DNA from 2 places in the uncultured Arenimonas sp. genome. Region 1 is predicted to be linked to the other one. Evidence: predicted binding sites of a transcription regulator. Region 1 holds the regulator's gene; the other holds the start of a gene.

Region 1 (5,927 bases):
ACTACGGCCCGGCGACGCCAGCCAGGGCCACTCCCTGCGACGACAGGCATTCAGGAGACGACATGGAATCCCAGGACCTGCGCAAGGCCGGACTCAAGGTGACCCACCCGCGCATGCGCATCCTCGACGTGCTCGAGTCCACCGGGCGCAAGCATCTTACGGCCGAGGACATCTACCGCCAGCTGCTCGACAACGGCGACGACATCGGCCTGGCGACGGTGTACCGGGTGCTTACCCAGTTCGAATCGGCCGGCTTGGTGCTCAAGCACAACTTCGAGGGTGGCCAGGCGGTATACGAACTCGACCACGGCCAGCACCACGACCACATGGTGGATGTTGATACCGGCAAGGTGATCGAATTCACCAGCCCGGAAATCGAGCGCCTGCAGCACGAGATCGCCGCCAAGCACGGCTTCGACATCGAGGACCATTCGCTGGTCCTGTACGTGCGGGCAAAAAAGAAGAAGTAGCCTTACCTGCCGCTGGCCCGCGAAAGCAGCTGGCGGGCGTTGGCGCGTACCTCCTTGGTGATCTCGACGCCGCCCAGCATGCGGGCGAGTTCTTCGACGCGGGCCTTTTCCGAAAGCGCTTCGACCTGGCTGTGCGTGCTGTCGGCTTCGACCGCCTTGCTGACCCGGTAGTGGTGGTGGCCCTGGGCCGCCACCTGGGGCAGGTGGGTGACGCACAGCACCTGGCGTTCGCCGCCCAGGGCGCGCAGTTTCTGGCCCACGACTTCGGCGACCGCGCCGCCGATGCCGGTGTCGACTTCGTCGAAGACCATGGTCGGCACGGCATCGAAGCCCAGGGCGGCCACTTCGATGGCCAGGCTGATGCGCGCCAGTTCGCCGCCCGAGGCGACCTTGCGCAGCGCCCGCGGCGGCTGGCCGGGGTTGGCGGAGACCAGGAATTCGCAGCGTTCGGCGCCCTGTGGGGTGGGGCGGGTGGTGTCCAGCGGCTCCAGGGCCACGGTGAACACACCGCCACCCATGCCCAGCTCGCCCATCAGGCCGGCCACGGCCTCGCCCAGCTGCGTGGCCGACCGGGCGCGGGCCTGGCCCAGGCGGGCGGCGGTTTCATTCCATTCGCGGGCGGCGGCTTCGCGCTCGCGCCCCAGGCGGGCGGCCCGTTCGCCGGCGCCGGCCAGGCCCTCGAGTTCTTCCTGCAGCTGGTCGCGGCGGCCGGCCAGGTCCTCGAGCGGCACGCGGTGCTTGCGGGCGAGGTCGTGCAGGCGGGCCAGGCGGTCTTCCAGCGAGCGCAGGCGGTCGGGGTCGAGATCGAAGTCGTCGTGCAGGCGTTCGATGCCGGCGGCGGCTTCGGCCAGCTGGATGCCGGCTGATTCAAGCAGGGAAAGCACTTCGGCCAGGCGCGGTTCGTCGCCGGCCAGGCGGGCCAGTTCGGCCTGGGTCTGGTGCAGCAGGCGCTGCAGCGACAGGCCTTCGTCGCCGGCCAGGTGGGCCAGGGCGACTTCGCAGCCCTGCAGCAGGCTTGCGGCGTTGGCCTGGCGGCGGTGGGCGGCGGCCAGTTCTTCCAGCGATTCCGGGTCCAGGGTTTCGGCGGACAGCTCCTGGACCTGGTGCTCCAGCCAGGCCAGGCGTTCGCCGACGTCGCCGGCACGGGCCAGGTCGGCCAGCTCGCGGTCGATGCCGGCCCAGCGGCGGGCGGCTTCACGCACGGCTTCGAGCAACGGGCCGTGCTGGCCGAAGGCGTCGAGCAGGGCCAGCTGCTGGCCGCGGTCGAGCAGGGCCTGGTGTTCGTGCTGGCCGTGGATCTCGACCAGAAGCCCGCCCAGGGCGGAAAGCTGGCCGAGCGTGGCCGGGCGGCCGTTGATCCAGGCCCGCGAGCCGCCGTCGGCGCGCATGACCCGGCGCAGCTGGCAGGCATCGCCGTCGTCGAGTTCGTTTTCGCGCAGCCAGGCCAGCGCGGCCGGGGCGTCGGCGAGCCCGAATTCCGCCGCCAGTTCAGCGCGTTCGGCGCCGTGGCGCACCACGCCGGCGTCGGCGCGGGCGCCGGTGAGCCACATCAGCGCGTCCACCAGCAGCGACTTGCCGGCGCCGGTTTCGCCCGAGACCACGGTCATGCCCGGCCCGAAGGCCAGTTCCGCGCGGCTGACGACGGCAAAATCCTGGAGGGTGAGGTGGCTGAGCATGCTGGCGGCGATTTTGCCTGAAAGCCCGAGCTTCGGCTGCCCCTGTCTCAGGGAACAAGACGCGTGACGCCCGCCGGCGGGTAAGGCTTCGCCCCGGCGGGCGCCACGTCTTGCGCCGGGGCCCCGCCGGCCTTATCTATGGGCCATGGACTTCGACCTCGACCCACGCGCGCGGCGCCTGCTGCGCACCCTGATCGCCCAGCACATCCGCGACGGCGAACCCGTGGGCTCGCGCACGCTGGCCAAACGTTCGGGCCTGGACGTCAGCCCGGCGACGATCCGCAACATCATGTCCGACCTCGAGGAAATCGGCCTGGTCTCGGCGCCGCACACCTCCGCGGGCCGTATCCCCACGGCCCAGGGCTACCGGGTGTTCGTCGACAGCCTGCTGCCCATGAAACCCCTGCAGGACGCCGAAGTGCAGCAGCTGCGGGCCCTGCTGCCGGCCGGCGCCGGCACCCAGGCCCTGCTGTCGAACACCAGCGAACTGCTGTCGGCGATGAGCCAGTTCGTCGGCGTCGTCACCGTGCCCCAGCGCAGCCAGTTCGCCTTCCGCCACATCGATTTCGTGCCGCTCGACGGCCAGCGCATCCTGGTGATCCTGGTCTTCACCGACAACGAAGTGCAGAACCGCATCATCAGCCCGCGCCGGACCTACACCACGTCCGAGCTCGAGCAGACCGCCAATTACCTGAACATGCATTTCGCCGGCCAGCCGCTGGCCGAAATCCGGGCCCGGCTGCTGCGCGACCTGCGCGACACCCGCAGCGAGATGGAGCAGCTGCTCTCGGCCGCGGTCGAGCTGTCCGAACAGGCCCTGGGCGGCGGTGGCTCCCTGCCCGAAGACATGCTGCTGGCCGGCCAGACCCGGCTGATGGGCGTGCAGGACCTGTCCGACATGGAGCGCCTGCGCGACCTGTTCGAGGCCTTTTCCCGCAAGCGCGAGATCCTGCAGCTGCTCGAGGGCACCCTCAAGGCCCAGGGCGTGCGGGTGTTCATCGGCGAGGAAACCGGCCTGGCCCAGCTCGATGCCTGCACCGTGGTCACCGCGCCCTACCACGCCCAGGGCAAGGTGCTGGGCGTGCTGGGCGTCATCGGGCCCACCCGGATGGCCTACGAGCGGGTGATCCCGATGGTCCAGGCCACCGCCGACCTGCTCGGCGCCGCCTTGAATCCTGAACCGCCGGCCCCATAGGGGTACCCGACCCCCGCCGGATGCGGGGCAGCCACCGGATATCCCATGCAAAACCAGAACCCGAACCCGGACGCGCAGGCGTCCGAAGACGTCCCCGATTTGGACACCGACAGCCTGGCCAACGAGCTCGAGCAGCTGCGTTCGGCCCTGGGCGACCTGCGCGAAGAGGCCCTGCGCGAACGCGCCGAGCTCGACAACCAGCGCAAGCGCCTGGCCCGCGACGTCGACCAGGCCCGCCGTTTCGCCAACGAAAAGCTGCTCTCGCAGCTGCTGCCGGTGCTCGACAGCCTCGAGGCCGGCCTCAAGGCCGCCGGCGACGCCACCGGCCCGCTCAAGGACGGCCTTGAGCTGACCCTGCGCCAGCTGTTGAAGGTGGGCGAGGACAACGGCCTGGCCCAGATCGACCCCGAAGGCCAGGCCTTCGACCCGGAATGGCACCAGGCCATCAGCCAGCTCGAGTCCCCCGGCGCCGAGCCGGGCAGCGTCGTGCAGGTCTTCCAGAAGGGCTACGCCCTGAACGAACGCTTGCTGCGACCGGCCCTGGTGGTGGTTGCCGCCGGCTGAGGGCTTCACGCCCCTTGAACAACCCGCGGCGGGCCCCATTTACCGAACATCCGCGGCCGCCGCCGCCAACACAGATACTGATCCTTCAGGGAGTAACACCATGGGCAAGATCATCGGCATCGACCTGGGCACCACCAACAGCTGCGTTTCCGTGATGGAAGGCGGCGTGGCCAAGGTCATCGAAAATTCCGAGGGCGACCGCACCACGCCTTCCATCGTCGCCTTCACCAAGGACGGCGAAGTCATCGTCGGCGCCTCGGCCAAGCGCCAGGCGGTCACCAACCCCAAGAACACCTTCTATGCGGTGAAGCGCCTGATCGGCCGCAAGTTCACCGACGCGGAAGTCAAGAAGGACCTCGACCTGGTGCCCTACGGCATCCTCGCCCATGAAAACGGCGACGCCTGGGTGCAGACCGCCGACGGCAAGAAGATGGCGCCGCAGGAAATCTCGGCCAAGGTGCTCGAGAAGATGAAGAAGACCGCCGAAGCCTACCTGGGCGAGACGGTCACCGAAGCCGTGATCACCGTGCCGGCCTACTTCAACGACAGCCAGCGCCAGGCCACCAAGGACGCCGGCCGCATCGCCGGCCTGGACGTCAAGCGCATCATCAACGAGCCGACCGCGGCCGCGCTGGCCTATGGCATGGACAAGAAGGGCGGCGACCGTAAGATCGCGGTCTACGACCTGGGCGGCGGCACCTTCGACGTCTCGATCATCGAGATCGCCGAAATCGACGGCGAGAAGCAGTTCGAAGTGCTGGCCACCAACGGCGACACCTTCCTGGGCGGCGAAGACTTCGACGCCCGCGTCATCGACTACCTGGTCGAAGAGTTCAACAAGGAACAGGGCATCGACCTGCGCAAGGACCCGCTGGCCCTGCAGCGCCTGAAGGACGCCGCCGAGCGCGCCAAGATCGAGCTCTCGTCGAACCAGCAGACCGAAGTGAACCTGCCGTACGTCACGGCGGACGCCTCGGGCCCGAAGCACCTGAACATCAAGCTCACCCGCGCCAAGCTCGAGGCCCTGGTGGACGACCTGATCAAGAAGACCATCGAACCGTGCCGCGTGGCGCTCAATGACGCCGGCCTGCGTGCCAGCGACATCGGCGACGTCATCCTGGTCGGTGGCCAGACCCGCATGCCGAAGGTGAAGGCCGCGGTCGCCGAGTTCTTCGGCAAGGACCCGCGCCAGGACGTCAACCCGGACGAGGCCGTTGCCATCGGCGCCGCGGTCCAGGGCGGCGTGCTCGCCGGCACCGTCAAGGACGTGCTGCTGCTCGACGTCACCCCGCTGAGCCTGGGCATCGAAACCCTGGGCGGCGTGATGACCAAGATCATCGAAAAGAACACCACCATCCCGACCAAGGCCTCGCAGGTGTTCTCCACCGCCGAGGACAACCAGTCGGCCGTGACCGTGCACGTGCTGCAGGGCGAGCGCGAACAGGCCCGCTTCAACAAGTCGCTGGCCAAGTTCGACCTTTCGGGCATCGACGCCGCGCCGCGTGGCATGCCGCAGGTGGAGGTGTCCTTCGACATCGACGCCAACGGCATCCTGCACGTGTCGGCCAAGGACAAGAAGACCGGCAAGGAGCAGAAGGTCGAGATCAAGGCCGGCTCGGGCCTGAGCGAGGAAGAGATCGCGCAGATGGTGCGCGACGCCGAGGCGCACCGCGAAGAGGACAAGAAGTTCCACGAGCTGGTGACCGCGCGCAACGCCGCCGATGGCCTGATCCACGCCACCCGCACCGCGATCACCGAGCACGGTTCCAAGGTGCCCGGCGAGCAGCTGGCCGGCATCGAAACCGCGCTGTCGGAGCTTGAGACCGCGATGAAGGGCGACGACAAGGCCCAGATCGAGGCGAAGACCCAGTCCCTGCAGCAGGCCGCGCAGTCGCTTTACGCGGCGGCCGCCGGTGGCCAGGAAGGCGCGCCGGAAGGCGGCGCCGAGCCGGGTCCGCAGGCGCAGGCCGAAGACGTGGTGGACGCCGAGTTCACCGAGGTCAAGGACGACGACAAAAAGTG
Region 2 (5,927 bases), on a different contig from region 1:
CGCCCGACATCGCGGCGCCGCTGCGACACATCCTGCGCAAGCAGGCCAATGCCACGGTGCGCCTGGACGAGGTCCGCGCAATCGACATCGGGGCCCGCCGCGTCGACCTGGCCCAGGGCCAGCTGCACTACGACTACCTGCTGGTCGCCACCGGTTCCACCCACGCCTATTTCGGCCGCGACGACTGGGCACAATTTGCCCCGGGCCTGAAAACCCTGGACGACGCCCTGTCGATCCGCGCCCGCGTGCTGTCGGCCTTCGAGGCCGCCGAACGCGAAGACGATCCCTCGCGTCGCGCAGCCTGGCTCAACTTCGTGGTCATCGGCGGCGGCCCGACCGGCGTGGAACTGGCCGGTACCCTGGCCGAGATCGCCCGCCACACGCTGCCGCGGGAATTCCGCCGGGCCGACGTTCGCGACGCCCGCATCCACCTGGTGGAAGCCGGCCCGCGGGTGCTGGCGGCGATGCCGGAGGACCTTTCCGAAAAAACCCGCCAGCAGCTGCAGCGCCTGGGCGTGCAGGTACATACGGGCAACGCGGTGACGGCCATCGATGCCGAAGGCATCACGCTGGCAGGCGAACGCCTGGCCAGCCGCACCGTGCTGTGGGCCGCCGGCGTGGCGGCGTCGCCGCTGGGCAAACAGCTTGGCCTGGCCACGGACCGGGCCGGGCGGGTGCCGGTGTCGGCGGATCTTTCGCTGCCCGGGCATCCGGAAGTGTTCGTCGTGGGGGACCTGGCCAGCGTCACCCAGGACGGCAAACCCGTCCCGGGCGTCGCCCCGGCGGCCAAACAGATGGGCGCCCACGCCGCCGCCGTCATTCGCGACCGCCTGCGCGGCGTCGCCGGCAAACCCTTCCGCTACCGCGACTACGGCAACCTGGCCACCATCGGCCGCATGGCCGCGGTGGTGCATTTCGGGCGCCTGAAACTATCGGGCCTGCTGGCCTGGTGGTTCTGGCTGGTCGCGCACCTGTTTTTCCTGATCGGCTTCCGCAACCGGATCATCGTGCTGACCAACTGGGCGTGGTCGTACTGGACCTACCAGCGCCACGCCCGGATCATCGTCGGCCGTTCGCCGCCGGACGACTGACGCCGGAAACGACGACGGCCCCTTGCGGGGCCGTCGGTGGTGTTGCTTGCGCCGGCGGATCAGGCCGCGAACAGCGCCCGCATCTTCTTGAGCGCGTTGGCCTCGACCTGGCGGATGCGTTCGGCGGAGACGCCGTATTCGTCGGCCAGTTCCTGCAGCGTCGCCTTGGGCTCGCCCAGGAAACGGCGCTTGAGGATGTCGCGCGAACGCTGGTCGAGGCCGGACAGGCCTTCGCGCAGCAGTTCCAGCTGGTCGTCTTCGTGCGATTCGCGTTCGTAGGCCATCGCCGGGTCTTCGCCACTGTCGCGCAGGTAGGCCACGGGCGACGGCGGGCCGTCGTCGTCGCCGTTGTCGGGCGCATCGAAGCCGATGTCGCGACCGGACAGGCGCGATTCCATTTCCAGCACTTCGCGCTTGGAGACGTTGAGGTCCTTGGCCACCGCGGTGACCTCGGCGTCGTTCATCCAGCCCAGGCGCTTCTTGGACTTGCGCAGGTTGAAGAACAGCTTGCGCTGCGCCTTGGTGGTGGCGACCTTGACGATGCGCCAGTTGCGCAGGATGAATTCGTGCATCTCGGCGCGCACCCAGTGCACGGCGAAGGACACCAGGCGCACGCCCTGGTCGGGGTCGAAACGCTTGACCGCCTTCATCAGGCCGATGTTGCCTTCCTGGATCAGGTCGCCCATGCCCAGGCCGTAGCCCTGGTAACCGCGGGCGACGTGCACCACGAAACGCAGGTGCGACATCACCAGCGCCTTGGCGGCGTCGAGGTCTTCGTCATCGCGATAGCTGCGGGCCAGGGCCTGTTCGTCTTCGACGGTGAGCACCGGCACGCGGTTGACCGCGGCAATGTAGGCGTCGAGCGAACCCAGCGCGCTGGGAATCGGCAGGTTGTTTGCGATCAGGGCCGTGGTGGTCATGCGATCCTCTTTCATGGGTCCGGAGTTTAGCACTCGGGCATTAAGAGTGCTAAAGAGGCATAAAGTTCCCTGTCCGTTCCATGAATGGAACGACGGCTCCCCTCCGCCAGATCCCTATCTGGTGCTGCCCTGGCCGGTTTCAAGCCCCCTGGAATCAATGACCTGCACCGATCCAGGGGGCGGGCCCCCGGTCAGGGGACCTGGCAGTCGAAACTGAAGGACACAGCATTGCCCGGGGGGGTCGTTCCCAGGGTGCCCAGGGTAAGGCCGCCCACCAGGCTGCCCACCGTCAGGGCCCCGCCCGGGCAGGCCGCGCCCGAACAGGTGACCGGATTGCCTGCCGGGCAATTGAGCTGGCCGCTGGGGCTGTCGTGCACGACGGCCCCCGTGATCGCCACGGCGCCGACATTGGTGACGGTGACCACGTAGGTCACGGTCTCGCCGGAGGTCACGCCCACCTGGTTGTTGGTCTTGGTGACCTGCAGGTCGCCGGTCAGCGGGATCGGGTCGACCGCGCAGCCAAACTGCGGCTGGCCGTTCATCACGCAGTTGGCCGCGGTGGCCGCCGTCGGCGCCGCCGAGTTCTGCGGGTCGCCGCCGCCGCCGACCTGGGCCCGGTTGAGCACGGGCGCGACGATGCCGGCCTGCACCTGCACCGGGAAGGAGATCGTGCGGGTGGCGCCTGCGGCCAAGGCCGTGTTCGAGGTACAGGTCACGACCTGGCCGGAATTGCTGCAGCTGGAGTTGGGCGCCGTGAAGGGGCCGACGAAGCTGATGCCGGCGGGCAGCACGTCCACCATGGTGATGGTGCCGCTGGTCGCGGCGCCACCCTCGTTGCGCACGACCAGGCTGACCGTGAAGGTTTCGCCGGGAGCGCGGTTCTGCGGATCCGGGTGTGACTTCGACAGCCGGACCTGGGCGCCGGTCTGGGCGGTGTTGAGGTCGATCGCGCAGCCCAGCGGCGAATTGTTGGACGTGCAGGTGGTGACCGCGGCGTCGTTCAGGCTGGCCGGCAGGTCGGTGTCCCCGCCTCCGCCGATGCGCGCGCGGTTGATGTACTGGTTGCCGCTGGTCGCTGCGCCGACGTTGGCCAACAGGCTGAACTGGCTGGCCGCGCCGGCCGGGATCGGTGTCGCGGACTGGCAGGAAACCACGGTGGCCGAGACCCGGGTACACGTCCATGCCGCCGCGTCGGGGCCGGACTTCACGAGCGTGGCAGGCCAGTTCATCGGCGCCGGCAGGACGTCGCGGAAGAGAATGGTGCCGGCAGAGTCGGCGGCGCCCACGTTGCGCACGATGAACTGGTAAGTGGTCGAGCCGTTGATGGACATGAAGACCTGGCCATCGTCCTTCTCGAGCCGCAGTTCGACGTTGAGCGCGGCATTGGTGTCCGAAGCGCAGCCGTTGGAGGGATCGGCGAACGTGGTCGCCGGCGGCGTCGGTGCCGGGCAGGCCTGGGCATCGGCAACGCTTGGCAGCGCAGGCTTGCCCGGATCCGCACCTCCGCCCACGCGCGCGCGGTTGGTCAGCGAGCCCGCGGCGCCGGCCGCGACCTGCACCGGCAGGCTTATGGTTGCGTTGGCGCCGGCGGCGATCGCCGTCGCGCGGGTGCAGTTCAGGCTGTTGCTGCCGGCCGTCCACGTGCATGAGAAGCCGCCGCTGGTGAAGGGCGAAGGGCCGGTGTAGGTCACGGCAGGGGGCAGGACGTCGCGCACCCCGATGGTCCCGGACGTGGCCAGGCTGCCGGTGTTTGCGACCAGCAGCTGGTAAGTGGTGGTGCCACCCAATACGACCTCGTCGGTGCCGTCGGACTTGGCCAGGGTCAGCAGCGGCGCCTGCACCGTGTCGGCGTCGGCGGCGCAGCCTGCAGGCGTGTTGTTGCCGGTGCAGGCGCTGGTGGTCGCCGGGGTCGGCGTCGGCTGGTCCTGGTCGCCGCCGCCACCGACGCGGGCCAGGTTGATGAGGCTGCTGCCGTCGGCGCTCGACACCGTGGCGCCGAAACTGAAGACGCTCGTGGCCGCCGGGGCGATGGCGGTTGCCGAGGTGCAGGTGACGACGTTGCTGCTTGCGCTGCAGGACCAGTCCGCCGCCTGCGCACCGCCCAGGACCAGCGCACCATCAGGCACGCTGATGCCCGCGGGAAGCACGTCAACGACCGTGACGGTGCCCAGGGTCGGGGCCTGGCCCTGGTTGCTCACCGTCAGGGCATACGTGGTGGGTCCGTTGACCAGCGTGCTGGTGCCATTGGACTTGGCCAGCCGCAGGTCGGGGAAACACTGGGCACCCGGCACGACGCCCGGCACGTCCGGGGACTGGAAGGTGCTGAGGCCGCCATTGAGGCCGAACGCACCGTAGCTGTCGGTGCTGCCATTGGTGGTGTGGCCGGGACGGCCGCCCGACAGGTTGGCCGACAGGGACATGGCGGCTGGCGCGAACGCGATGAAGCCGCCGCCGCCACCGCCGCCGGGTCCATGGCGAGCGGCCTCGCCGGTGTTGTTGCCGGCCCAGGCATTGCCGCCGTCGCCGCCGGAGACATTGATGGTGGCGCTGCCGCCCTCGATGGTGTGCAGCACGACCGTACCGCCGCCGCCGCCGCCGCCGGCGGCGTCGTTGAGCACGTTGTAGGCGTGGGCGCCGCGGGCGTCGATGATGCCGGTGCCGCCCACCTGGCGCGCACGCAGGATCACCATGCCGCCGCCGGCCCCGCCGCCCGAACAGCGCGCGGCGGCGCTGGTGGCGCAGCCAATGCCCGAGTTGCTGTAGGTCGCCGGATCGGCGGTGTTGTTGTTGGTGCCGCCCGAGCCGCCGCCGCCGCCCAGGAAGATGCGGTTGAAGGCCAGGACGCCGGCATAACCGGCGCCACCGCGGCCGCCGGTGTCGTTCAGAGGCGCATTCCAGGGCCGACCGCCCAGGCCGCCCGAGGCGTGGTTGCCACCGCCGCCGCCGCCGGCGTTGCGGGAGTTGCTGAAGGCGGCCGGCGAGCCCTCGGTGCCACCACCGCCGGCATTGCCCGGCGCGCCGCGGCCGCGATCGCCCTGCGGATAGCCGGTGCCGCCGGCGTCGAGCGTCAGCAGGTTCGCGCTGGTCACCGCGGCGCCGTAATTATTGGTCTTGATGGCAAGGAATCGCGGGGTGCCGGCAATGCCTTCGCCTTTGCCGCCATGCGTCGTGCTTGCGAACGTACCGGTGTCCTGGGCGCGCCAGTCGATGTCCGTGCCGGGGCCCGATCCGCCGATGCCGGCAGCGCCGCGGAAGCCGCGACCACCGACGAAAACGGCGCGGCCCGCCTGGCCTTCGACGGTTGCCGAACCCAGGGTGATGGTTCCCGCGGCATCCACGACCACCACCCCGCCGGTTTCGGTCGAGGCCCCGTCCCGGCCCCAGGGCGGGGCGGTGACGCCGTTGAGCGTGACGTTGGTGAACTGCGGGACGCGCACGATCTGGTATCGCCGCTGGCCGGCGCCCGCGGTGGCGTTGGCGTTGGTGTAGGAATAGCTCAGCGCGGGCGAGAACGTGACGTTCCCGCCCGACACCGCGTCGGCCCGGACGAATTCGTAGCGACCGGTGTTGGCGATGCCGGTGGTGCCCGCGCCACTGCCCGATCCCCCGCCATACAGGCTGCTGTTGCTGCTGTTGATCGTCCCGTCCTGCATCTGGATGAGCATCAGCACGTCGCCGACGGCCACCGTCGTGCTGGAACCCCGGGTGTCGCGGTTGCCCAGCGCGAGGCTGGTGGCGCCAGCGGCCAGCGTGCCTGTCGTGCCGGCGTAGTAGGTGTTGACGATTCCCGAGGCGGAGCTCGCCGGGTCGCTGCCCGGGTTGCCGCAGACCAGCGCCTGCGCACCAGCCACGGAAGGCAGCGCGAGGAAGGCAATCAGCAGGAGCCAGGCTGGCGGTGCCACTCGGAAAGAAAACG

What was found. The regulator HrcA, encoded in region 1, represses chaperone genes, less so after heat shock. The targets are predictions, from matches to a motif close to TTNGCACTCNNNNNNNNNGAGTGCNAA.
Region 2: the regulator HrcA is predicted to act here: its motif matches at 2,038-2,064, upstream of rpoH (RNA polymerase sigma factor RpoH).

Annotation. Positions count from the first base shown of each region.
Region 1 covers NZ_CAXBJS010000085.1:5,537-11,463, forward strand. The annotation lists gene fur (ferric iron uptake transcriptional regulator) at 63-470, shown strand; gene recN (DNA repair protein RecN) at 473-2,146, opposite strand; gene hrcA (heat-inducible transcriptional repressor HrcA) at 2,292-3,341, shown strand; gene grpE (nucleotide exchange factor GrpE) at 3,387-3,905, shown strand; gene dnaK (molecular chaperone DnaK) at 4,006-5,927, shown strand, end outside.
Region 2 covers NZ_CAXBJS010000018.1:10,640-16,566, forward strand. The annotation lists gene AACZ35_RS02510 (NAD(P)/FAD-dependent oxidoreductase) at 1-1,091, shown strand, start outside; gene rpoH (RNA polymerase sigma factor RpoH) at 1,151-2,026, opposite strand; gene AACZ35_RS02520 (hypothetical protein) at 2,203-5,913, opposite strand.